DNA from 3 places in the Rhizobacter sp. P3_C12 genome. Region 3 is predicted to be linked to each of the others. Evidence: predicted binding sites of a transcription regulator. Region 3 holds the regulator's gene; each other region holds the start of a gene.
What was found. The regulator FliA, encoded in region 3, starts transcription of late flagellar genes. The targets are predictions, from matches to a motif close to CTAAAGTTTNNNNNNNNNNNGCCGNTA.
Positions count from the first base shown of each region.

Region 1: the regulator FliA is predicted to act here: its motif matches at 2,709-2,735, upstream of fliD (flagellar filament capping protein FliD).
Region 2: the regulator FliA is predicted to act here: its motif matches at 1,952-1,978, upstream of motA (flagellar motor stator protein MotA).

Region 1 covers NZ_JBFUGW010000019.1:31,926-38,491, forward strand. Annotated here, with positions in the region: gene AC1DXV_RS05570 (flagellar brake protein) at 1-92, opposite strand, end outside; gene AC1DXV_RS05575 (flagellar protein FliT) at 158-457, opposite strand; gene fliS (flagellar export chaperone FliS) at 523-942, opposite strand; gene fliD (flagellar filament capping protein FliD) at 1,191-2,606, opposite strand; gene AC1DXV_RS05590 (flagellin N-terminal helical domain-containing protein) at 2,783-3,628, opposite strand; gene AC1DXV_RS05595 (flagellin domain-containing protein) at 3,950-4,789, opposite strand; gene AC1DXV_RS05600 (O-linked N-acetylglucosamine transferase, SPINDLY family protein) at 5,234-6,566, shown strand, end outside.
Region 2 covers NZ_JBFUGW010000065.1:17,313-22,847, forward strand. Annotated here, with positions in the region: gene argH (argininosuccinate lyase) at 1-1,398, shown strand, start outside; gene motA (flagellar motor stator protein MotA) at 2,035-2,895, shown strand; gene motB (flagellar motor protein MotB) at 2,909-3,859, shown strand; gene cheY (chemotaxis response regulator CheY) at 3,929-4,321, shown strand; gene AC1DXV_RS12885 (protein phosphatase CheZ) at 4,359-4,988, shown strand; gene AC1DXV_RS12890 (response regulator) at 5,214-5,535, opposite strand, start outside.
Region 3 covers NZ_JBFUGW010000106.1:10,438-20,417, reverse strand. Annotated here, with positions in the region: partial or broken gene AC1DXV_RS17440 (hypothetical protein) at 1-186, opposite strand, end outside; gene flhB (flagellar biosynthesis protein FlhB) at 423-1,592, shown strand; gene flhA (flagellar biosynthesis protein FlhA) at 1,589-3,670, shown strand; gene flhF (flagellar biosynthesis GTPase FlhF) at 4,007-5,692, shown strand; gene AC1DXV_RS17420 (hypothetical protein) at 5,746-6,531, shown strand; gene AC1DXV_RS17415 (RNA polymerase sigma factor FliA) at 6,552-7,265, shown strand; gene AC1DXV_RS17410 (methyl-accepting chemotaxis protein) at 7,285-8,640, shown strand; gene AC1DXV_RS17405 (class I SAM-dependent methyltransferase) at 8,654-9,403, shown strand; gene AC1DXV_RS17400 (hypothetical protein) at 9,407-9,787, opposite strand; gene flgM (flagellar biosynthesis anti-sigma factor FlgM) at 9,805-9,980, opposite strand, start outside.

The DNA.
Region 1 (6,566 bases), on a different contig from region 3:
TTGAGCATCGCCAGCACCTCGGGCACGGCGGAGAGGCGGAAATCGTCCAGCCCGCCATGGGTGGCGGACAGCGCGTCCAGCGGCATCGGCATCGTGTCCAAGTTCGGCTCCGGTCGGCGGGACGGTCCGCCGCGATCAGTGAACGTCAGTGAACGGCTCAGTGAACGGTCTTCGGCTTGCCGGCGAGGATCGCGTCCAGGTCTTCCAGCCACGGCTCGGCCAGGTGGCGGATCTCGGCATCATTGACCAGGATGCGCTGCATGATGCGCGATTTCAACTGGGCTTCCTCGGAATCCAGCGGGCGCTGCGCGGCGGCGTGCTTGAGCTGCGAGATCAGCACGGCGCAGGCGCCTTCGAGCTTGACCACGTGGTCCCAGTTGCCGACGCGGGCAGCTTCGAGCATGTCCTGGCTGGCGCGCTCGATGGCTTCGTAGTAGTTCAGCAGGGCCTTGTTCATGGGGTGGTCTCCGTTGTCGTGCGACCGGTCGATCTGGTAGGGCTTCATGGTGTGGGCTCGGCGCTTCAGGCGGCGGTCTTGATGTCGATCTCGGCCCAGGCACTGCGCAGGGGCTCGATCAGTTGCACGCATTCGTCGAGGGCGGCCTCGTCGCTGTGCAGGTTGGCTTGCGTCAGGCGCAGGGCCATGTAGGCGTACAGGTCGTTCAGCTGGGCGGCGAGCGCGCCACCCTCCTTCAGGTTCAGGCCGGCCTTCAGGCCTTCATCGACGATGCGCACCGCGCGGCTGATGGCGCGGCCCTTCTCCTCGATCTTCTTGTTGCGGATGGCGCCGCGCGCCTGGGCGATGCAATCGATCAGCCCGTCGAACAGCATGGCGATCAGCTGGTGCGGCGATGCGCCGTCGACCCCGGTGCCGACCTGCACTGCCTGGTAGGCATTGCTGCGGCCGCCGAAGGGCGATGCGGAGTAGTCGGAACCGAACATGTTCTTGGCCTTGTGCGTGACTGGATGCACTGTTTATCGGCCCGCCCCGCGCGGCCTTTAGGCCGCACAAGTGGGGTGAAACAGGGTCCATTTCGCCCTCAAGTGTGAGGAGAAGTTGCAGCTGGCAGAAAGGCTTCACGCGAGCGCAGCGAAGCACCCCAAGCAACTCGCCCAGGAACCGGCTTTGCCGGGCCTGCGGCGAGGTGCCCCCTCGGGGGGCAGGAGCGAAGCGACGTGGGGGCCGTCAACTAGCCGGTGGACTTGTTCCAGTTCGCGATCTGCTGCGTGATGTAGGTGCTGAGCGTGTTCAGCCCCGCCATCTTCGTGTCGAGCGCGGTGTACTGGGCGCGCAGGCGCTTCTCGGTGTTCGTCATCCGGTCGGTGATGTCGTCCTGCCGTTCCTGGTTGTCCTTCAGCGTGCTGTTCAGCCCGGTGGTGCGGGCGGCCAGCGTGCCGTCGGTGCCCAGCACCTGGTCGCCCAGCGCGCGCAGCTTCTGCGCGAAGCCGTCGTTGGCCGAGTCGGTCGTGTCGCTGTTGGCGAACGCCTTCTTCATCTCGCTCAGGTTGCCCAGGGCGCTGGTCAGCTTGGTGTCGCTGACCTTCAGCGTGCCGTCGGTCTGGATCTCCAGGCCGATCGAGGACAGTGTCGGGAACGCGCTCGAGGCCGAGCCGGTGCCCGTCAGCATCGAGCGCAGCTGGCGCTGCAGCGACACCGCGGTGCTGTCGCCCTGCAGCGTGCCGGCCGTCTTGGTCGCATCGTCGTACTTGGTCTGCGTCTTCAGCAGCGATGCGAGGCCGTTGTAGGCGGCCGTGAAGCTCGTGATCGCGCTCTTGATCGAGGTGTTGTCCTGCGCGACGCTGACCTGCACGTCACCGGTGGTGACCTTCTGCAGGTTCATCGTCAGGCCCTGCACCACGTCGTTCAGCGTGTTGCTCGCCGAGGTGATGTCCAGCCCGTTGATCTTCGCCTTCGCATCGACGGCGGTCTGGGTGCGCGTCATCGCGGCGCTGCCGTCGGTCGCGTCGTACGCGAAGGCCGACGGGCCGGCGCCGCTGGCCGTCACGCGGAAGCCGTTCTCGGCCCCGGTGGACTTCGACGACAGCACCAGCCGCGCACCGCTCGAGTCGGTGACGATGGAGGCCGAGACGCCGCCACCCGCCGCATTGATCTTGTCGCGCACGTCGGCCAGCGTGTCGGTCGCGCTGATCGCGATGTTCATCGAGCTGATGGTCGCGCGAGCCTTGAAGCCCGGCTCGCCGATGTCCCAGCTGCCGGTGTCGATGGTCAGCGAGCCTTCGCCGACGACCGCGCTGCTGGATGTGAAGCTGGTGCTTGCCACCGACTGCGAGGCCGCCAGGCTCTGCACGCTGACCGCGTAGTTGCCGGCCGAGGCGCTGGAGCCGCCGGACACGGAAACGGCCGATGTGTCGGCCGAGGTCGCAGACGTCGCACCCCAGGTGCCGGAGCGGGTCAACGCGAGCGCGGCGTCGCGGAAGGCCGACACCGACGATTGAATGGAGCCGTAAGCGGAGATCTTGGTCTGGATCTTCGACGCTTCGGTCTGCAGTTGCGTGACGGGCAGCTTTTCGACCGTCATCAACTTCGTGATGATCGATTCGACGTCGAGGCCGCTGCCGATCCCCGCTGATGTAACTGATGCCATGACCGTGACCTTTCGGAAGAGTGGACGGCAAGCAGAGGAAGCCTCGCTGCCACTGTCCTAAAAGAAGGAAGGCTCCCCCCAAGGGGAATCCGATATCGCGTGTATCGGAGTCACAGCCGGCAACTTGAGTCCTCGGGTGCGACTTTTTTCACGCACCACGCCCCGCTCGTCGTTCATCAGCCCTTCAGCAGCTGCAGCACCTGCTGCGGCAGCTGGTTGGCCTGGGCCACCATCGCGTTGCCGGCCTGTTGCAGGATCTGCGCACGGCTCAGCGCGGCGGTTTCAGCCGCGAAGTCGGCGTCCATGATGCGGCTGCGGGCGGCCGACTGGTTTTCCACCGCCGTCTGCAGGTTGGCGATCACCGAATCGAAGCGGGACTGGCTGGCACCGTAGGTGGCGCGGGTGTCGTTGATCAGGTCCAGCGCGCCGTCGATGGAATTCATCACCGTCGCGATGGCAGTCGCGTCGGCCGTGCTATCGATCACGACCAGCGCGTCGGTCACCGCGGTGATCGAGGCGTCGACGGTCAGGTTGACGGTGGTGATGTCGATGGTGTCGTTGACGGTCGTGTTGGCGCCGACCTGGAAGGTCTGCGTGCCGGTCGACGCGAGGATCGGCTGGCCGTTGAACGTGGTCCCGTTGAGGACACGGCCGATTTCGGCCGACAGCTGCTTGAATTCCTTGTTCAGCGAATCCTTGTCGCTGTTGCTGTTGGTCGAGTTGCGGGCCTGCACCGACAGTTCGCGCATGCGTYGCAGCGCATCGCCCACCTTGGACAGCGCACCTTCAGCGGTCTGCGCCATCGAGATGCCGTCGTTGGCGTTGCGGATCGCGACGTTCATGCCGCGCACTTGCGCGTTCATCCGTTCGGCGATCGCGAGGCCGGCGGCGTCGTCCTTCGCGGAATTGACGCGCAGGCCGGACGACAGGCGCTGCATCGAGACGGCCAGCGCGGACTGGGAAGAATTCAGGTTTCGTTGCGCGTTCAGCGAAACGATGTTCGTGTTGATGGTTTGTGGCATGAAGCACTCCTCAAGAATCAATGACTCCCGGCGAAATGCGCCGGCGCTTGCCGCAGGGGTGTGATGCCCTGCGTCAGACCCGGCGCGAATCACCGTTGGCCACCGACATGAAAGGTGTGCTGTTGCACACCGCCCCGTCAGCATCCTTCAGTGGATCCGGACCGCAGATCCCGGGCGAGGAACCTGTGGAAGTGATTGTTCCGAGAACTGGAGTGGGGTTAAACCGGGAAATGAGCCGGTTCGACCCGTCTTTTCATCCGCCAAACGAGAAGGCCCCGCCCGGTTTCCCGGGCGGGGCCTTGTAGAAGCGAGCCTGGCGGCTTACTTCAGCAGCGACAGCACTTGCTGCGGCAGTTGGTTGGCTTGCGCCACCATCGCCGTGCCGGCCTGCTGCAGGATCTGGGCACGCGACAGGTTCGACGTTTCAGACGCGAAGTCGGCATCCGTGATGCGGCTCTTGGCGGCCGACTGGTTCTCCACCGAGGTCTGCAGGTTGGAGATCACCGAGTCGAAGCGGTTCTGCACCGCACCGTACATGGCGCGCTCGCTGTTGATCGAGTCGATCGCGCCGTCGATCTTGTCGATCACGTCCTTCAGGGCAGCCGCGTCTTGCGTGCTGTCGATCTTCTCGCTGGTCACGTCGGTGATGCTGGCGGCTTGCGACATGTCGGTGGTGGTCACCGTGATCGAGTCGTTGGTGGTCGTGTTGGCACCGATCTGGAACTCTTTCGCGCCGGCGTCGGAGCCGATGATGTTGATGCCGTTGAAGGTCGTGCCACCGAGCACGCGGCTGATTTCCGCGCCGAGTTGCTGGAATTCCTTGTCCAGCGAATCCTTGTCGCTGGTGCCGTTGGTGCCGTTGCGGGCTTGAACGGCGAGTTCACGCATGCGTTGCAGCGAATCGCCGACCTTGCCCAGCGCGCCTTCAGCGGTCTGCGCCAGCGAGATGCCGTCGTTGGCATTGCGGATCGCGACGTTCATGCCGCGGACCTGGGCGCCCATGCGCTCCGAGATCGCCAGGCCGGCGGCGTCGTCCTTGGCGCTGTTGACGCGCAGGCCGGAAGACAGGCGCTGCATCGAGGTCGACAGGGCATTCTGGGTGGTCGACAGATTGCGTTGTGCGTTCAGCGACGTGACGTTGGTGTTGACTGACATGCTCATTTGAAATACTCCATAACGGTTGAAACGAGACCCGGCATGAGCGCCGGCATTGCCTCGGCAGATTGGTGTCTCTACCGTGATCCTCTCTGCCTAAACGACCGCACGTCCTGTGCGGCTTGCTGCGCCCGGCCTCACTGGTCTGCCGGACCCCGGCGCCGTTGTTGCGTCGCCGTTGGAGGCTTTATCGGACCGCCACTTTCCGGACTTGAGACCCGGTCACGAAAATTTCGGAGGGATCCGTTGAACAGAGGGAGGAGAACCCGGCTTCTATCTGCACTTGGGCCGGAAACTTGAGGGTCCGCACGGACGTTTCGAGATGTTTCTCGCAGCCCGGGAAGCGCTGAATTGGCAGGCGTCTGCGGTGCATCTCCGCGAGACCGGCACGGGGTGGTTTCCTAGAATTTCAGCACCCTTCCACGGGGCGTGCCCAGGCGCGCCAGCACGATGCACACCAAGCCACACAAGCCCTCGAAGCCGCGCGCCGCCACGATTGCACCCTACCTGCGCAGCGCGAAGCAGGATTGGGAGGAAGGCATCGGGCATGCGAAGGCCGGCGACTGGCGCAGCGCCGAGAGCGCCTTCCTGCGCGCCACCGAGCGCGAGCCGCAGGACAACCTCTACCTGGTGAACCTGGCACGCGCACAGATGAAGAACGGCGCGCACGAGAAGGCATTGCAGTCGGCCTCGGCCGCCCTCAAGCTGCAACCGGACGATCCGGTGGCCCGCATCATCGCCGCCGAATGCCTGCACGCGCAGCACCGCTACGCCGAGGCGGCCACCTGCCTGCAGCAACAGCCCGCGCACGTGCCGCGCAGCACCGAGTACCACCAGACCCTCGGCATGGCGCTCTTCAACGCGAACCAGCACCAGGCCGCGATCACCGCCTTGTTCGATGCACTGGCGCGCAACATCGACCACGCGCTGTCGCACTTCCGGCTCGGCCTGGCCTTCAATGCGCTGGGCATGAAGGCCGAAGCCACCGAATGCCTGCGCACCTCGCTCGTGCTAGGCCTCGGCCCGGGCGACCTGGCCGCGCAAAGCGTGCTGACCTTCATCGAACGCGAGCTGTGCCGCTGGGACCATGCCCGCGAGGACCTGGCGGCGCTGGAGCGCATGGCCGCCGCGCTGCCGGCCGATGCCGACCGCTGGGCCGCCGTGTTCGCGCAGACCACGCTGACCGCCGACCCCCAGGTGCAGCTGCGCATCGCCCGCTCGTGCTGGCGCTTCCACATGCGCGGGATCAAGCCGTTCGCACCGGTCGCGCCTCGCCCGCTGCCCACGCGGCTGCGCGTCGGCTTCGTCTCGGCCGACTTCCATCACCACGCCACCGCGCTCCTGATGGCCGAGGTGTTCGAGAAGCTCGACCGCAGCCGCTTCGACGTCACGCTCTATTCGCACGGCCCCGAAGACGGCAGCGAGATGCGCCAGCGGCTGCGCCGCGCGGCCGACCGCTTCGACGACGTGAGCAAGCGCGGCGAGCTGGAAGTGGCGCAGCAGATCCGCAGCGACCAGATCGATGTGCTGGTCGACCTGAAGGGCCACACCCGCGACGGCCGGCTGAAGATCTTCGGCCACCGGCCGGCGCCGGTGCAGGTGAGCTTCCTCGGCTTTCCGGGCAGCACCGGGTCCGACGCAATCGACTACTTCATCGGCGACGCCATCGTCTCGCCGCTCGACCATGCCGCGCACTACAGCGAGAAGCTCGCGCTGATGCCCGGCTGCTACCAGCCGAACGACCGCCAGCGCCCGCTGCCCGGCCCCTGCACCCGGGCCCAGG
Region 2 (5,535 bases), on a different contig from region 3:
GCCAATCAACTCGACAAGAAATCCGAAGCCTGGTCGGCCCTGTTCTCCGAGCCGATGAGCGACCTGGTGAAGCGCTACACCTCGAGCGTGAGCTTCGACAAACGCCTGTGGAAGGCCGACATCGCCGGCAGCCTGGCGCATGCCGAGATGCTGGCGGCGCAGGCGGTGATCGGCGCGCAGGACCTGGCCGACATCCGGCGCGGCATGGCGCAGATCACGCAGGAGATCGAGTCCGGCGCGTTCGAGTGGAAGCTCGACCTCGAAGACGTGCACCTCAACGTCGAGGCGCGGCTCACGCAGCTGGTGGGTGACGCCGGCAAGCGGCTGCACACCGGCCGATCGCGCAACGACCAGGTGGCGACCGACGTGCGGCTGTGGCTGCGCGACGAGATCGATGCGCTGCTGCCGCTGCTGGCGGCGATGCAGCAGGCGCTGGTGGGCGTGGCGGAGCGGCATGTCGAGACCATCCTGCCGGGCTTCACGCACATGCAGGTGGCGCAGCCGGTGAGTTTTGCGCACCACCTGCTGGCGTACGTGGAGATGTTCGCGCGCGATGCCGAGCGCCTTGCCGACGTGCGCAGGCGCGTGAACGTGCTGCCGCTGGGTGCGGCGGCGCTGGCCGGCACCAGCTACCCGCTGGACCGCGAGCGCGTCGCGAAGACGCTGGGCTTCGACGGCGTGTGCCAGAACAGCCTCGACGCGGTGAGCGACCGCGATTTCGCGATCGAGTTCGCGTCGTTCGCGAGCATCACGATGATGCATGTGTCGCGGCTGGCCGAGGAGATCGTGCTGTGGATGAGCCAGAACTTCGGCTTCATCAACCTGGCCGACCGCTACTGCACCGGTTCGTCGATCATGCCGCAGAAGCGCAACCCCGATGTGGCCGAGCTGGCGCGCGGCAAGAGCGGCCGGGTGATTGGCCACCTGATGGGGCTGCTGACGCTGATGAAGGGCCAGCCGCTGACGTACAACAAGGACAACCAGGAAGACAAGGAACCGTTGTTCGACGCGGTCGACACGGTGCGCGACACGCTGCGCATCATGGCCGAGATGGTGGCCGGCATCGTCGTGAAGCCCGAGGCGATGGAGCGTGCGGCGCTGAAGGGCTATGCGACCGCGACCGACCTGGCCGACTACCTGGTGAAGAAGGGTTTGCCGTTCCGCGATGCGCACGAGGTGGTGGCGCATGCGGTGAAGTTCGCGCTGAGCGAAGAGCGCGACCTGGGCGACCTGCCGCTGGACGTGCTGCAGGGGTTCCATGCGGCCATCGACCCGGACGTCTTCGACGTGCTGACGCTGCGCGGCTCGCTGAATGCACGCAACGTGCTGGGCGGGACGGCACCGGAGCAGGTGCGGGCGCAGCTTGCCCGGCATCGCAAGAGGCTGTTCACTGCGTGAGGCTGCTGCCGGGTCTCGCCCCGGACGCTGCGCTGTGCTTGCYGGCCGGTTTCGCCCGGCCGGGCGAGTCACTTTCATTTGAGCCCAAATGAAAGTAACCAAAGCAAAGGGCTTCAATACAACACCATACGGTTCGTTCWGYCYCGCTGCGGACAACACKGCCACTTGGGCTGGAGCTCCACRTTCATTGGGATTGTTGGCCKTTCTTCTCCACTCAGCTCGCTGCGCATCGYCCTGACGACGCGGCRGCGRCAGGCGCAAGACGATGCGACGCGAAGCGAGCGAGTCGAGTGGAGCGGGAGARCAACAATCCCAATGAACGGTGATGTGCAGCCGAAGYGGCAGTGTTGTCCGCAGCSAGACTGAACGAACCGYATGGTTTTCAAAGCCCTTTGCTTTGGTTACTTTCATTTGGGCTCAAATGAAAGTGACTCGCCCGCCGGGGCGAGACCCGGCAGCAGCCCCACGCAGTGAAAAGAAGCCCCCCCGCAGGGGCGAGAAGGCGATTTTCCAGCGCTGTTCGAGCGATTGCCGAACCCTCCCCCCCCCGACACTCAAGTGACTGGGGTGGGGGCCGATAACGGTCCGAGACCAGCGCGGCGTGCGCACTCCCCCTTACACGGAACAGCCTGGAACATGTTCGTCCTCATCGGTTACGCGGTTGCCCTCGGGTGCATCTTCGGCGCCTATGTCCTGCACGGCGGGAACATGGGCGTGATCATCCACGCCCTGCCGACCGAACTGATGGCCATCCTGGGCGGCTCGCTCGGCGCCTTCGTCGTGAACAACCAGCCGAAGGTGCTGAAGGCGACGCTGGCAGCACTGCCGCCGCTGCTGAAGGGCTCGAAATACTCGAAGGCACGCTACATGGAGCTGCTGGCGCTGCTCTACGACATCCTGCAGAAGGCGCGCAAGGAAGGCCTGATGTCGATCGAGAACGACGTCGAGCGCCCGCACGAATCGGCACTCTTCAAGAAATACGCGACAGTGGGCAACGACCACCACGTGGTCGAGTTCGTCACCGACTACCTGCGCATGATGGTCTCGGGCAACCTGAACGCCCACGAGATCGAGAGCCTCATGGACAGCGAGATCGACACCCACCACCACGAGGCGCATGCGCCCGCCGCGGCGATCGCCCGGCTGGCCGGCGCGCTGCCGGCGTTCGGCATCGTGGCCGCAGTGCTCGGCGTGGTGAACACGATGGGCTCGGTGGGCCAGCCGCCCGCGATCCTCGGCGGCATGATCGGCTCGGCGCTCGTCGGCACCTTCCTCGGCATCCTGCTGGCCTATGCAGTCGCGGAGCCGCTGGCCGGGCTGATGGAACAGAAGAACGACGAGAACGGCAAGGAGCTGCAGTGCATCAAGACCACGCTGCTCGCAAGCATGCAGGGCTATGCGCCGCAGGTGGCAGTGGAATTCGGCCGCAAGGTGCTGTACTCGACCGACCGCCCGACCTTCGCCGAACTCGAAGGCCACGTGAAGGGCAAGAAGTGAAGGACGCTCCGTAATGGCCGGCGATTCGAAGAAGCTGCAGCCGATCATCATCAAGCGCGTCAAGAAGGGCGGCCACGGCGCCCATGGCGGCGCGTGGAAGATCGCCTATGCCGACTTCGTGACGGCGATGATGGCGTTCTTCCTGCTGATGTGGCTGCTCGGCTCGACGACCGAGGGCGACAAGAAGGGCATCGCCGACTATTTCCAGGCGCCGCTGAAGGTGGCGCTGCTGAGCGGCGGCAGCGGCTCGGGCGATTCGTCGCACGTGATCAAGGGCGGCGGCACCGACCTCACCCGCAGCGGCGGCCAGGTCAAGAAGGGCGACACCGCGTCGCGCAGCACGATCAACCTGGCGGCGATGAAGGCCGAGCAGCGCCAGGCCGAGGCGCAGCGGCTGCAGGTGCTGAAGCAGCATGTCGAGGACGTGCTGGCGGCGAACCCGAAGCTGGCCGCGCTGAAATCGCAGATCCGGCTCGACATGACGCCGGACGGCCTGCGCATCCAGATCGTCGACGAGCAGAACCGGCCGATGTTCGACAGCGGCAGCGCGCTGGTCAAACCCTACATGCGCGAGCTGCTGCAGGAGATCGGCGGCGTGCTCGCCGAGGTACCGAACCGGCTGACGCTGGAGGGCCACACCGACGCGGCGGCCTTCGGCGGCGGCGAGCGCGGCTACAGCAACTGGGAGCTGTCGTCGGACCGCGCCAATGCATCGCGCCGCGAACTGCTGATGGGCGGGCTGCCCGAGGACAGGATGCTGCGGGTGCAGGGGCTCGCGTCGAGCGCGCTGTTCGACCGCAACGACCCGCGGAGCCCGTCGAACCGGCGCATCAGCATCATCGTGATGAACCGTGATGCGGAGGACCGCTTCTTCCAGAACACGCCGTTGGCACCGGAACCCGAAGCGCCGGCTGCCGAGGGGGCGATCACGCCGCCCTCAACTTCCGCCGCGACTGCCCGATAACAGCCGCAAAGCAGCCGATTCCAGGCTCTACACCGTACCACCGCCCCAAGCGACCCAGCGAGGACTCTCATGAGCACCGATTTGAAATTCCTGATCGTCGACGACTTCTCGACCATGCGCCGCATCGTGCGCGGGTTGCTGAAGGAGATCGGCTACAACAACGCCGAAGAGGCCGAGGATGGCGCGGTGGCGTTGAACATGCTGAAGAACGCGAAGTTCGACTTCGTCGTCAGCGACATCAACATGCCGAACATGAACGGCTTCGAGCTGTTGTCGGCGGTGAAGGCCGATGCGAGCCTGAAGCACCTGCCGGTGCTGATGGTGACCGCCGAGGCGCGCAAGGAAGACATCGTGCGGGCGGCGCAGGACGGCGCGGCCGGCTACATCGTCAAGCCCTTCACGAAGGCCACGCTGGAAGAAAAAGTCCAGAAGATCATGCAGAAGCTGGCCACCGCGGCCTGATGCCGCACCAGCCCCCCGACGTACAAGGGAACACATCATGAAGATGGATACGATGGCCACCCTGGCCCCGCCGACGGCTGCGGCCTCGCCCGAGGTCTTCCAGCAGCTCGGCGTGATCACGCGCCAGTTGCACGACACGCTGATGCAGCTCGGCGTGATCCCCAAGCTGCAGACCGCGGCCGACAACCTGCCCGACGCGCGCAGCCGCCTGAACTACATCGCCGAGAAGACCGGTGCTGCGGCCAACAAGGTGCTGAATTCGGTCGACCAGGCCAAGCTCGAGCACGCGAACATCGCTGCCGACACGCGCCGCATCGCGGCGGCCATCGTGGCCGACCCGGTGAAGGCGGTGGCCTCGGGTTCGGTGATGAATTTCGTCGGTGACGTCGAGGCAGCGACCGCACGCATCGACCTGCACCTGACCGACATCATGATGGCGCAGGACTTCCATGACCTGACCGGCCAGGTCGTGGCCAAGGTCGTCGCGCTGGCATCCGACCTGGAAGACAGCCTGGTCAAGCTGCTGGTGCAGGCGGCTCCGCCGGAGCAGGTGCAGAAGGTGGATTCGTCGATCCTCAACGGGCCGGTGGTCAATCCGGAAGGGCGCACGGATGTGGTCGCCAATCAGGGTGAAGTGGACGACCTGCTGGCGAGCCTCGGGTTCTGATTCTTCTCACTGCGTGAGGCTGCTGCCGGGTTTCGCCCCGGCGGGCGAGTCACTTTCATTTGAGCCCAAATGAAAGTAACCAAAGCAAAGGGCCTGGAAAACCATACGGTTCGTTCAGTCTCGCTGCGGACAACACTGCCACTTCGGCTAGACATCCACCTTCATTGGGATTGTTGGCCGTTCTTCTCCACGCAGCTCGCTACGCATCGTCCCTCGGCAGGCCGACTACTCGCTGCCGACCAGGCCGTTGCGGATCGCGTAGACGGTCATCTCCGAGTTGTTCGAAAGCCCTAGCTTCTCGAGCACTCGGGCCCGATAGACGCTCACCGTCTTCGGGCTGAGCATCAACTCTTCTGCGATGTCCGAGAGCCGTTTTCCCGACGCAATCATCACCAGCGTCTGCAACTCTCGGTCCGACAGTTTCTCGTGCGCAGCTTCCGTCGAGGGCGTCGTCAGGCTCTCCACCAGCATCTGCGCAATCTCCGGTGTCACGTACTTGCGCCCTTGCCCCACCGTGCGCACCGCGGCCACGATCGTCGCGGGGTCG
Region 3 (9,980 bases):
CCCCGATGAGGTTTTGGCGTGAGGAGAAACTCCATTGCCGACATTCAGTCGAATGTGAGCGAGGAATTCCTTTGCGCTGTGAGCGGCCTTGGCGATGCCACGGCGTAGCTTCCTCGCTCCGCTCCTCGCGGTGTCACGGGTTTTGTCAAAGCCGTGTCTGACTTTTGTCTTCGCTGATTCGATCACGGAACTTCCTTCTGAGTTGGCGGCGTAAACGATCGCGCTTCGCCGCCTGTTGTTCGGGACACAGGTAAGTGACTTCGTCGGCTGCAGGGTTCCAACGTGGGCCATCGCTCAGGGAGAGAGGAGTCTTCGTAACGCGGGGGCATGGTCACGAAACAGAGCCGCTTTCCCCCCTCTGATCCGGCTCAAGTTCCGCCCCCACCCCGGAACAATCGCGGGAGCACACCACCGCCCCCGCCATGTCCGACCAAGACCGCAACCTGCCCGCCTCGCAGCGAAAGCTCGACAAGGCCCGATCCGAGGGCCAGGTCGCGCGTTCGCGCGATCTGTCGCACTTCGCGGCGATCGCGGTCGGCGGTGCGGCGCTGGTGGCCGCGGCGCCGCTGCTGTCGCGCTGGCTGAAGCAGCTGCTCGCCACCGGCCTGCAGTTCAACGCCGTGATGGCGAAGAATCCCGAGGCGATGGGCGAGCGGCTGGCCGAACTCACGAGCAAGCTGATCTGGGTCGTGCTGCCGATGGGCCTGCTGATGATGGTGGTCGGCGTGGCCGTCGCCGTCGCGGCCGGCGGCTGGGTCTGGACGCTCAAGCCGCTCGCGCCCAAGTTCGACAAGTTCAACCCGATCACCGGCATCGGCAAGCTGTTCTCGAAGCAGCAGCTGATCGAGGCGATCAAGGGCGCCGTGCTGGCGCTGATCCTCGGCACCATCGGCGCGATGTACCTGCGCTCGCACGTCGAGATGTTCGCCGGTGCACTGTCGATGCCGCTGCCGCAGGCGCTGTCGCACGTCGGCAGCACCATCGTCGGCGGCATGCTGCTGGTGCTGCTGGCGCTGGCCGCCTTCGCGGCGGTCGACGTGCCGCTGCAGCGCCAGCTGCACGCGATGCGCCTGAAGATGAGCCACCAGGAAATCAAGCAGGAGCACAAGGAAGTCGAAGGCAACATGGAGATCAAGGCCAAGATCCGCGCCCGCATGCGCGAGATGGCCAATCGCCGCATGTTGGCCGCCGTGCCCACTGCCGACCTGGTCGTGATGAACCCGACCCACTACGCCGTCGCGCTGAAGTACGACGAAGGCAAGATGGGCGCGCCGCGCGTGGTCGCCAAGGGCGCCGACCTGATGGCCATGCGCATCCGCGACACCGCGAAGGAATCGAAGGTGCCGGTGCTGCAGGCGCCGGTGCTGGCGCGTGCGCTGTATGCCCACGCCGAGGTCGACCGCGAGATCCCGGCCGCGCTGTTCGCGGCCGTCGCCCAGGTGCTCGCCTACGTCTACCAGCTGCGTGCCGCGCTGAGCGGCCGCGTCGCGCTGCCGGGCGCGCTGCCCGAACTGAACGTGCCGGACGAGCTCGATCCGCACAACCCGAAGAGCGGCAAGTACGGCCTGAAGGCCACCGAGGACACTGAATGAATCCGCTGATCCAACAGATCCAGGGCTGGCTCGGCCCGCATGCCAAGGCGATCAAGGCGCTGATGGCGCCGGTCTTCATCATCATGGTGCTGTCCATGATGGTGCTGCCGCTGCCGGCCTTCGCGCTCGACCTGCTGTTCACCTTCAACATCGCGATGGCGCTGATGGTGATGATGGTCGCGGCCTACATGGTGCGGCCGCTCGATTTCTCGGCCTTCCCGACCGTGATCCTGCTGACCACGCTGCTGCGGCTGTCGCTGAACATCGCCTCCACCCGCGTCGTGCTGCTGCAGGGTCACACCGGGCCTGGCGCGGCCGGCAAGGTGATCGAATCCTTCGGCCACTTCCTGATCGGCGGCAACTTCGCGGTCGGCCTGATCGTGTTCGCGATCCTGGTGGTGATCAACTTCGTCGTGGTGACCAAGGGCGCCGAGCGAATCGCCGAAGTCGGCGCGCGCTTCACGCTGGATGCGATGCCCGGCAAGCAGATGGCGATCGACGCCGACCTGAACGCCGGCCTGATCGACGAGAAGGAGGCCAAGCGCCGCCGCCTCGAAGTGGGCAACGAGGCGGAGTTCTTCGGTTCGATGGACGGTGCCAGCAAGTTCGTGCGCGGCGACGCGATGGCCGGCCTGCTGATCCTGTTCATCAACATCATCGGCGGCTTCATCATCGGCGTGGCCCAGCACGACCTGTCGGCGTCGCAGGCGGCCGACAGCTACATCCTGCTGGCCATCGGCGATGCGCTGGTGGCCCAGGTGCCGGCGCTGCTGATCTCGGTGGCGGCGGCGATGGTGGTGTCGCGCGTCGGCAAGGAAGAAGACGTCGGCACGCAGGTCGCGAGCCAGGTCTTCAACTCGCCGCGCGTGCTGGGCATCACCGCCGGCGTGATCGGCCTGCTGGGCATCATCCCGGGCATGCCGCACCTGGTGTTCCTGCTGATCTCGGGCAGCATGGGCTATGCGGCCTGGTGGATGAACGAGCGCAACAAGCGCGTCCGGAACACGCCGCCGCCGGCCGCGCCGGTGGCCGAGCCGAATGCCGAGGCCAGCTGGGACGACCTGCAGCCGGTCGACACGCTGGGCCTGGAAGTGGGCTACCGGCTGATCACGCTGGTCGACAAGAACCGCGAGGGCGACCTGCTGCAGCGCATCAAGGGCGTGCGGCGCAAGTTCGCGCAGGATGTCGGCTTCCTGCCGCCGCCGGTGCACATCCGCGACAACCTGGAGCTCAAGCCCAGCATGTACCGGCTGACGCTGCGCGGCGCGGTGGTCGGCGAGGGCGAGGCCTTCCCGGGCATGCTGCTGGCGATCAACCCGGGCGGCGCGACCACCCAGCTGATCGGCACCCGCACCACCGACCCGGCGTTCGGGCTGCCGGCCGTGTGGATCGAGGAGCGCCAGCGCGAAGCGGCGCAGATGAACGGCTTCACGGTGGTGGACTGCTCCACCGTGGTGGCCACGCACCTGTCGCACCTGATGCAGCTGCACGCGGCCAAGCTGCTCGGCCGTGTCGAGACGCAGCAGCTGGTCGAGCACGTGACCAAGCTCGCGCCGAAGCTGATGGAAGACGTGATCCCGAAGATGGTCGGCATCGCCAGCCTGCAGAAGGTGTTGCAGCTGCTGCTGGAAGAGGGCGTGCACATCCGCGACATGCGCTCGATCGTCGAGAGCCTGGCCGAGCATGCGGCGGTGGCGAGCGAGCCGGGTGAGCTGGCGCGGCGCATCCGCATCAGCCTGGCGCCGGCCATCGTGCAGCAGATCTACGGCCCGGTGAAGGAGCTCGAGGTGATCGCGCTGGAGCCGGAGCTGGAGCGCCTGGTGACGCAGGCGCTGAACTCGCCGCACGGCGCGGTGCTCGACCCGGGCGTCGCCGACACGCTGACGCGCAGCGCCGCTGCCTCGGCCAAGCGCCAGGAAGACCTGGGCCACCCGGCCTGCCTGTTGGTGCCGGACATGATCCGCGCGCCGATGGCCCGGCTGCTGAAGCGCGCCGCGCCGCGGCTGCGGGTGCTGGGGCACAGCGAGATTCCGGAAACGCACTCGATCCGCATCGGGTCGATCATCGGGGCGAACTGATCGCGTGGTTCCGGTGTCCCGGGTGACAACCCGGGATCAACCCTCATTTGTTCGCTTGTCATCTTCCCCACCCGCGCCTTTGCCACAGAAACAGGCCGGCTTTCCCCCCTCTCATCGGCCTCAAGTTTCCGGTCCACCCCGGAACAATGACGGCACGCATCCACCGCGTCCGCCCATGACCTCTGCCTTCCTGTCCACCGCCGTGCCCCCTCGGCACGAAACATCCCAAATGAAGGGATTTACGGTGGCTCATCCCCGGACCGCGGCCGGCTGCGCTCTCACACACTGGATGCCATTGCTTGCCACTGGTTCCTGCTCGATCTCCTGGAGCTCCCGATGAACGTCAAACGCTTCACCGCCCGCACTTCGCGCGACGCCCTGACCCTGGTCCGCCAGGCTTTCGGCGAAGACGCCGTCGTGCTCTCGACCAAGCCCTGCGCCGAAGGCGTCGAGGTGCTGGCCATGGCGCCGGAAAGCGTTCAACAGATCGAGCGCCTGTCGGCCGCCGGTCCGATCCCGCCGTCGCCGCCGGTCGCCAAGCGCGCCGCCGCACCGCGCGCCCAGCCCGCCCGCCCCGCACCGGCCCCGCAACCCGCTCCCGCCCCGGCGATGGAAGTCAGCGACGACGTCGCCCGCCTGTCGATGAGCACGCTGTCGTTCCAGGATTACGTGCGTGAGCGCATGCTCAAGCGCCGCCAGGCCGCGATGCAGCAACAGCACGGCCGCGACAACGAACCCAGCTTCATGCCCGACGATGAGCCGTCGCTGCCGACCGCGCTCGAGCAGCGCCTGGCCGAACGGCAGGCAATGCACCCGGCACCGGCCCAGCACGCGCCGATGCAGGCCGTCGGTGGCCGCAGCGCCACGCTGCGCGAGCCGCCGGTGCTGCGCGAAGAAATCCGCGTGCAGCAACAGCAGGCCGCCGCCGCCCAAGCGCAGGCGCAAGCCCATGCACAGGCCCTGGCCGATGCACGGGCCCAGGCCCACGCCCAGCAGCACACGCCCGCCCCGGTGCCCGCCGCACCGGTCGTCTCGCTCGCCGATGCCCGCTCCAACGTCAACGCCTCGGCGCGCCGCGACCAGCAGGACATGATGAACGAGCTGCGCTCGATGAAGGGCCTGATCGAGGAGCGCTTCGGCGCCCTGGCCTTCATGGAGAAGCTGCAGCGCCAGCCCGCCCAGGCGATGCTGATCCAGAAGCTGCTCGACAGCGGCTTCTCGCCGGCGCTGATCCGCAAGCTGGCCGAGAGCCTGCCGAACGACGTGAGCGACGAGACCTCGTGGGCCGCCAACATCCTCGAGCGCAACCTGATCACCGGCGAGAACGACGCCGCGCTCGAAGACCAGGGCGGCGTCTACGCGCTGATCGGTTCCACCGGCGTCGGCAAGACGACCAGCGCCGCCAAGATTGCCGCCGCCTTCGCCACCAAGCACGGCGCCGCCAACCTCGGCCTGATCACGCTCGACGCCTACCGCGTCGGCGCCCACGAACAACTGCGCGCCTATGGCCGCATCCTCGGCGTGCCGGTGCACACCGCGCACGACCGCGCCTCGCTCGAAGACCTGCTGGAACTGCTGGCGGGCAAGAAGATGGTGCTGATCGACACCGCCGGCATGGCGCAGCGCGACAGCCGCACCCGCGAACTGCTCGACATGCTGGCCCACCGCTCGATCCAGAAGCTGCTGGTCGTCAATGCCGCCGCGCAGGGCGAGACCATCGAGGACGTGATGGTCTCGTACCGCGCCGCCGCCTGCAAGGGCATCGTGCTGTCCAAGCTCGACGAAGCCGTCAAGCTGGCGCCGGRGCTCGACGCGCTGATCCGCCACAAGCTGAAGGTGGTCGGCGTCGCCAACGGCCAGCGCGTCCCCGAAGACTGGCACCGCCTGTCGGCCCACGCGCTGGTGCATCGCGCGCTGCGCGCCAACACCGGCACTGCCTACCGCATGGATGCCGACGACGTGAACCTGATCTTCACGGCGCGCCAGCCGGCGCTGCGCACCCGCGGGTCGCTGCACGCCTGATCGATCGCCCGATCCCACAAGAACAGCCCCCCTCGACTCGTCCTCAGCGCCCCATGCACGACGCCTACGACTCCTCGTTCCCGCAAGACCAGGCCCACGGCCTGCGCCAGCTGTTCGGCCAGACGCGCGTGCGTTTCGTGCCGGTGGTGGCCAACCCGAACATGGCGTTCGGCGGCGTGATGCTGGAGCGCCTGTGCACCGCCTTCGGCGAGCTGGGCGCGCATGTGCTGGTGATCGACGCCTCCGACCGCGCGCCGGCCCCGGCCGAGCTGACGGCCGTCGGCCTGACCGGCTGCGTCGAGGCGCTGTCGCACCAGGTGTCGTACCTGGCCGCGCGCGGCCTGCCGATCCGCTACGTGGACGCGCACGGCAGCACCGCCAACTTCCTGCACGCCGCCGCCGATGCCGCGCCGCACGCCGACGTGGTGCTTGTGCATGCGACCGAGACCGACCTGTGCCGTTTGTTCATGCGCAGCGAGGCGCGCCCGCTGCTGCTGGCCGACGACCGCCCGAGCAGCGTGACCCACGCCTACGCCGCGATGAAGCTGCTGACGCAGCGCGCCGGCCTGATGGTGCACGACCTGCTGCTCGGCGCCGCCCCGCATTCGCCGCGCGCCGAACGCATCGCGCAGCAGATCGCCTCGTGTGCCGATGGCTTCCTGGGCGCCGTGCTGCGCGACTGGATGCACGTCGACCCTGCGTCCGATGTCAACGATCCGCCCACGCCGGCCCTGCGCCGCTGGGCCCGTGATGTGCTGCAGCCTGCCGCCTCTGTCGAAACCGCGTACGCCACCGCATTCCCGGCGTACCGCGATTTCCCGCAGCAGGCCCTGAACTGAATTTCCCCGGAGCTGACCCCATGTATACCGCCAAAGGCCAACTCGACGTCAACACGATGCTCAAGCAGTACAGCTCGCTGGTGCGCCGCCTCGCGCACCAGATGATCGCGAAGCTGCCTGCCAACGTCGAGATCGACGACCTGATCCAGGTCGGCATGATCGGCCTGACCGACGCGCTGAGCCGCTTCGACGCAGCCCAGGGCGTGCAGTTCGAGACCTTCGCGACGCAGCGCATCCGCGGCGCGATGCTCGACGAGCTGCGCGGCAACGACTACCTGTCGCGCGGCACGCGCAAGCAGCAGCGCACCATCGAATCGGCGGTGCACAAGCTCGAGCAGAAGCTCGGCCGCGCGCCCGCCGAGAGCGAGATCGCCCGCGAGATGGGCGTCACGCTGCCGGAGTACCAGGAACTCCTTGGCAAGGTGCGCGGCACCCAGCTGGTTTACCTGGAGGACATGTCGGGCGACGATGGCGACAATGACTACCTCGACCGGCACGTCGCCGACGAAGGGGTCAACCCGCTCGCGCAGCTGCAGGACCAGCGCATGCGCCAGGCCCTGGTCGACGGCATCAAGACGCTGCCGGAGCGCGAGCAGTACGTGATGAGCATGTACTACGAGCACGACATGAACCTGAAGGAAATCGCGGCCGTGCTGAAGGTGACCGAATCGCGCGTCTGCCAGCTGCACAGCCAGTCCATCGCCCGCTTGCGCGTCAAGCTGCGCGAGTGGTGAGCACGGGAATCGAGACCACATGTTTGCAATGTTCCGCAAGGGCCGCGAGCTGCCGCCGGTCGAGCCCGTTGTGAGCGCCTTGAGCGCGGCCGCCGAGCCCGACCTGCGTGCCGCGGTGCAGTCGATCGGCAAGCAGGCGTCCAGCGTCGGCCGCGACGCCGCCGAGGTGCGCGGCCTGCTCGACGACGCGAGCAAGGTGTCGGCGCGCCAGGCGCAGGCCGTGCTCGCGCTGGCCGGCCAGCTCGGTGAAGTCACCCGGGCGCAGCAGGCGATCGGCGACGTGACGGCCGGCAGCCTCGAGGCGGTCGGGCGTGCGCGCGACGCGGTCGAGGCGGTCGGCACCGAGGTCTCGGGCATCGTCGACACGCTGCGCGAGGTGGCCGCGGCCGCCAGCGAGATCACGCAGATCGCGCTGCAGACGCGGCTGGTGGCATTCAATGCCTCGGTCGAGGCCAAGCGCGCCGGCGAGGCCGGCCGCGGCTTCGGCGTGGTGGCCGATGCGGTGAAGGATCTGGCCTCGAAGGTCGAGGGCTCGTCGAAGGCGATCATGAGCACCGTGGGCGTGCTCGACACCCGCATCGAGGCCTTGTCGCGCGAGATCCACGTCAAGCCGGGCGAGGTCCGGCAGGGCGGGTTCCACAAGGCGCTGGCCGATGTCGAGGCCGGTGTCGCGAGCATCACCGCCGCGGCCACGCAAAGCCGCGAGATCTGTAGCGGCGTCAACGTGCAGATGGGCGCGATGCAGTCGGAGATCCAGCAGACCACCGCCGCGCTCGACAGCGCGATGCGCCGCAGCGAGGCCTTCCTGAAGGTCTCGGAGCACCTGATCGAGCTGGTGGCCGAATGCGGCATCGAGACCGAGGACACGCCGTTCATCCAGGCCGCGATGGAAGCAGCCGCGCAGATCGGCAAGCTGCTCGAGGATTCGCTGCGCACCAAGACGATTTCGGCGAGCAACCTGTTCGACGAGAACTACCGGTCGCTGCCGGGCACCAACCCGGCGCAGCACGCGACGCAGTTCATCGAGCTGGCCGACCGGCTGTTCCCGCAGGTGCAGGAGCGGGTGCTGACGCTGAGCCCGAAAGTGGTGTTCTGCATCGCGGTCGACCGCAACGGCTACGTGGCGACGCACAACAAGAAGTACTGCCACCCGCAGCGCGGCGACCTGGCCTGGGACACCGCCAACAGCCGCTACCGCCGCATCTTCAACGACCGCACCGGGCTCGCCTCGGCGCGCAACCAGCGCCCGTTCCTGCTGCAGACCTACCGCCGCGACATGGGCGGTGGCCAGTTCGTGCTGCTGAAGGAAGCCGCCGCACCGATCACGGTGCAGGGCCGGCACTGGGGCGGCATGCGGCTCGCGTTCAACTTCTGAGGTCGGCTGCGACGTGCTCTGGCCGCTGCCCGCGCTGATCGCCTGGGCCGCGGCCTGGGGGCTCTTCTTCGGATTGCAGCGCGCTGCGGCACCGCTCGGTGTCGCGCTGCTGCTGGCCACCGCGCTCGGCGGCGTGCTGGCGCTGCTGCCGATCGTCGCCGGCACGCGCTGGCGGCGCATCTTCGTCGCGCTGGGTTTCCCCCTCTCGTTGCTGGCCTCCGGCCTTGCCGGTGCGCTGCCCGCCTGGGCCTGGCTGCTGCCGATGGGCGCGCTGCTGGCCCTCTATCCCGTCCATGCCTGGCGCGATGCGCCGGTGTTCCCGACGCCGCGCGGTGCGCTGCGCGGCCTGCCGGCGCTGGTGCCGCTGCCGGACGGCGCACGCGTGCTCGACGCCGGCTGCGGGCTGGGGGATGGCCTGCGCGAGTTGCACGCGGCGTATCCGCGCGCGGTGCTCGACGGCATCGAATGGAGCTGGCCGGTGCGGCTGCTGTGCGGCCTGCGCTGCCGGCTGCAGCGCATCCCGGCACGCGTGACGCGCGGCGACATCTGGCAGGCCGACTGGTCGGCGTACGAACTGGTCTACCTGTTCCAGCGGCCGGAGAGCATGCCGCGCGCGGTCGCGAAGGCGCGGCAGCAGCTGCGCGCCGGTGCGTGGATGGCCAGTCTGGAGTTCGAGGCGCAGGAACTGCGCCCGGTGGCCCGGCACGTGTGCCCGGATGGGCGGCCGGTGTGGCTGTATCAGGCGCCGTTCAAGGCGCGCTGAACATCAGGCTTGAATGAATCCGCGGCTGCCGCGTTCGGCCGGGCCGCTCGCCGAGTAGACCGCCGCCGGCCGCTCACGCGGCATCAGCACGTCGATCGCGCGATCGAGCGCGGCGGTGGCGCGCGCCAGCGATTCGCGCTGCGCCGCCACCAGCCCGCCGGCCAGCGCCAGGCGCTCGCGCAACGGGGTCGGCACCGGGCCGCTGCGGGCGGCGCGGGAGAAGTGGTCGACCGCGCGCGCCAGCGAGCGGTGCAGCTCGGTCGCGTGCAGGTCGATCGCCGCGCTGTCGCGCGTGCGCAGCGCCTCGCCCAACGCGGCGAGTTGCGTCTCGACCGCGCCGAGGGTGGCCTCGAGTTCGGGCGAGGTTTCGTACGCGGGATTCACCGGCTGCTGCATGACGATCAATGACCCAGGACTTCGCGGGCGTTGGAAATCAACTTGTCGGCGATGGCTTCCGGATTGACCTTGAACGAACCGTTCTCGATCGCGTCGGAGATGCGCTTGACCTTGTCGGCGTCGAAGTCGGCGCTGGCCGACCCGGTGCCGGTCAGCGACGAAGCCGCGCTCGACAGCGAGA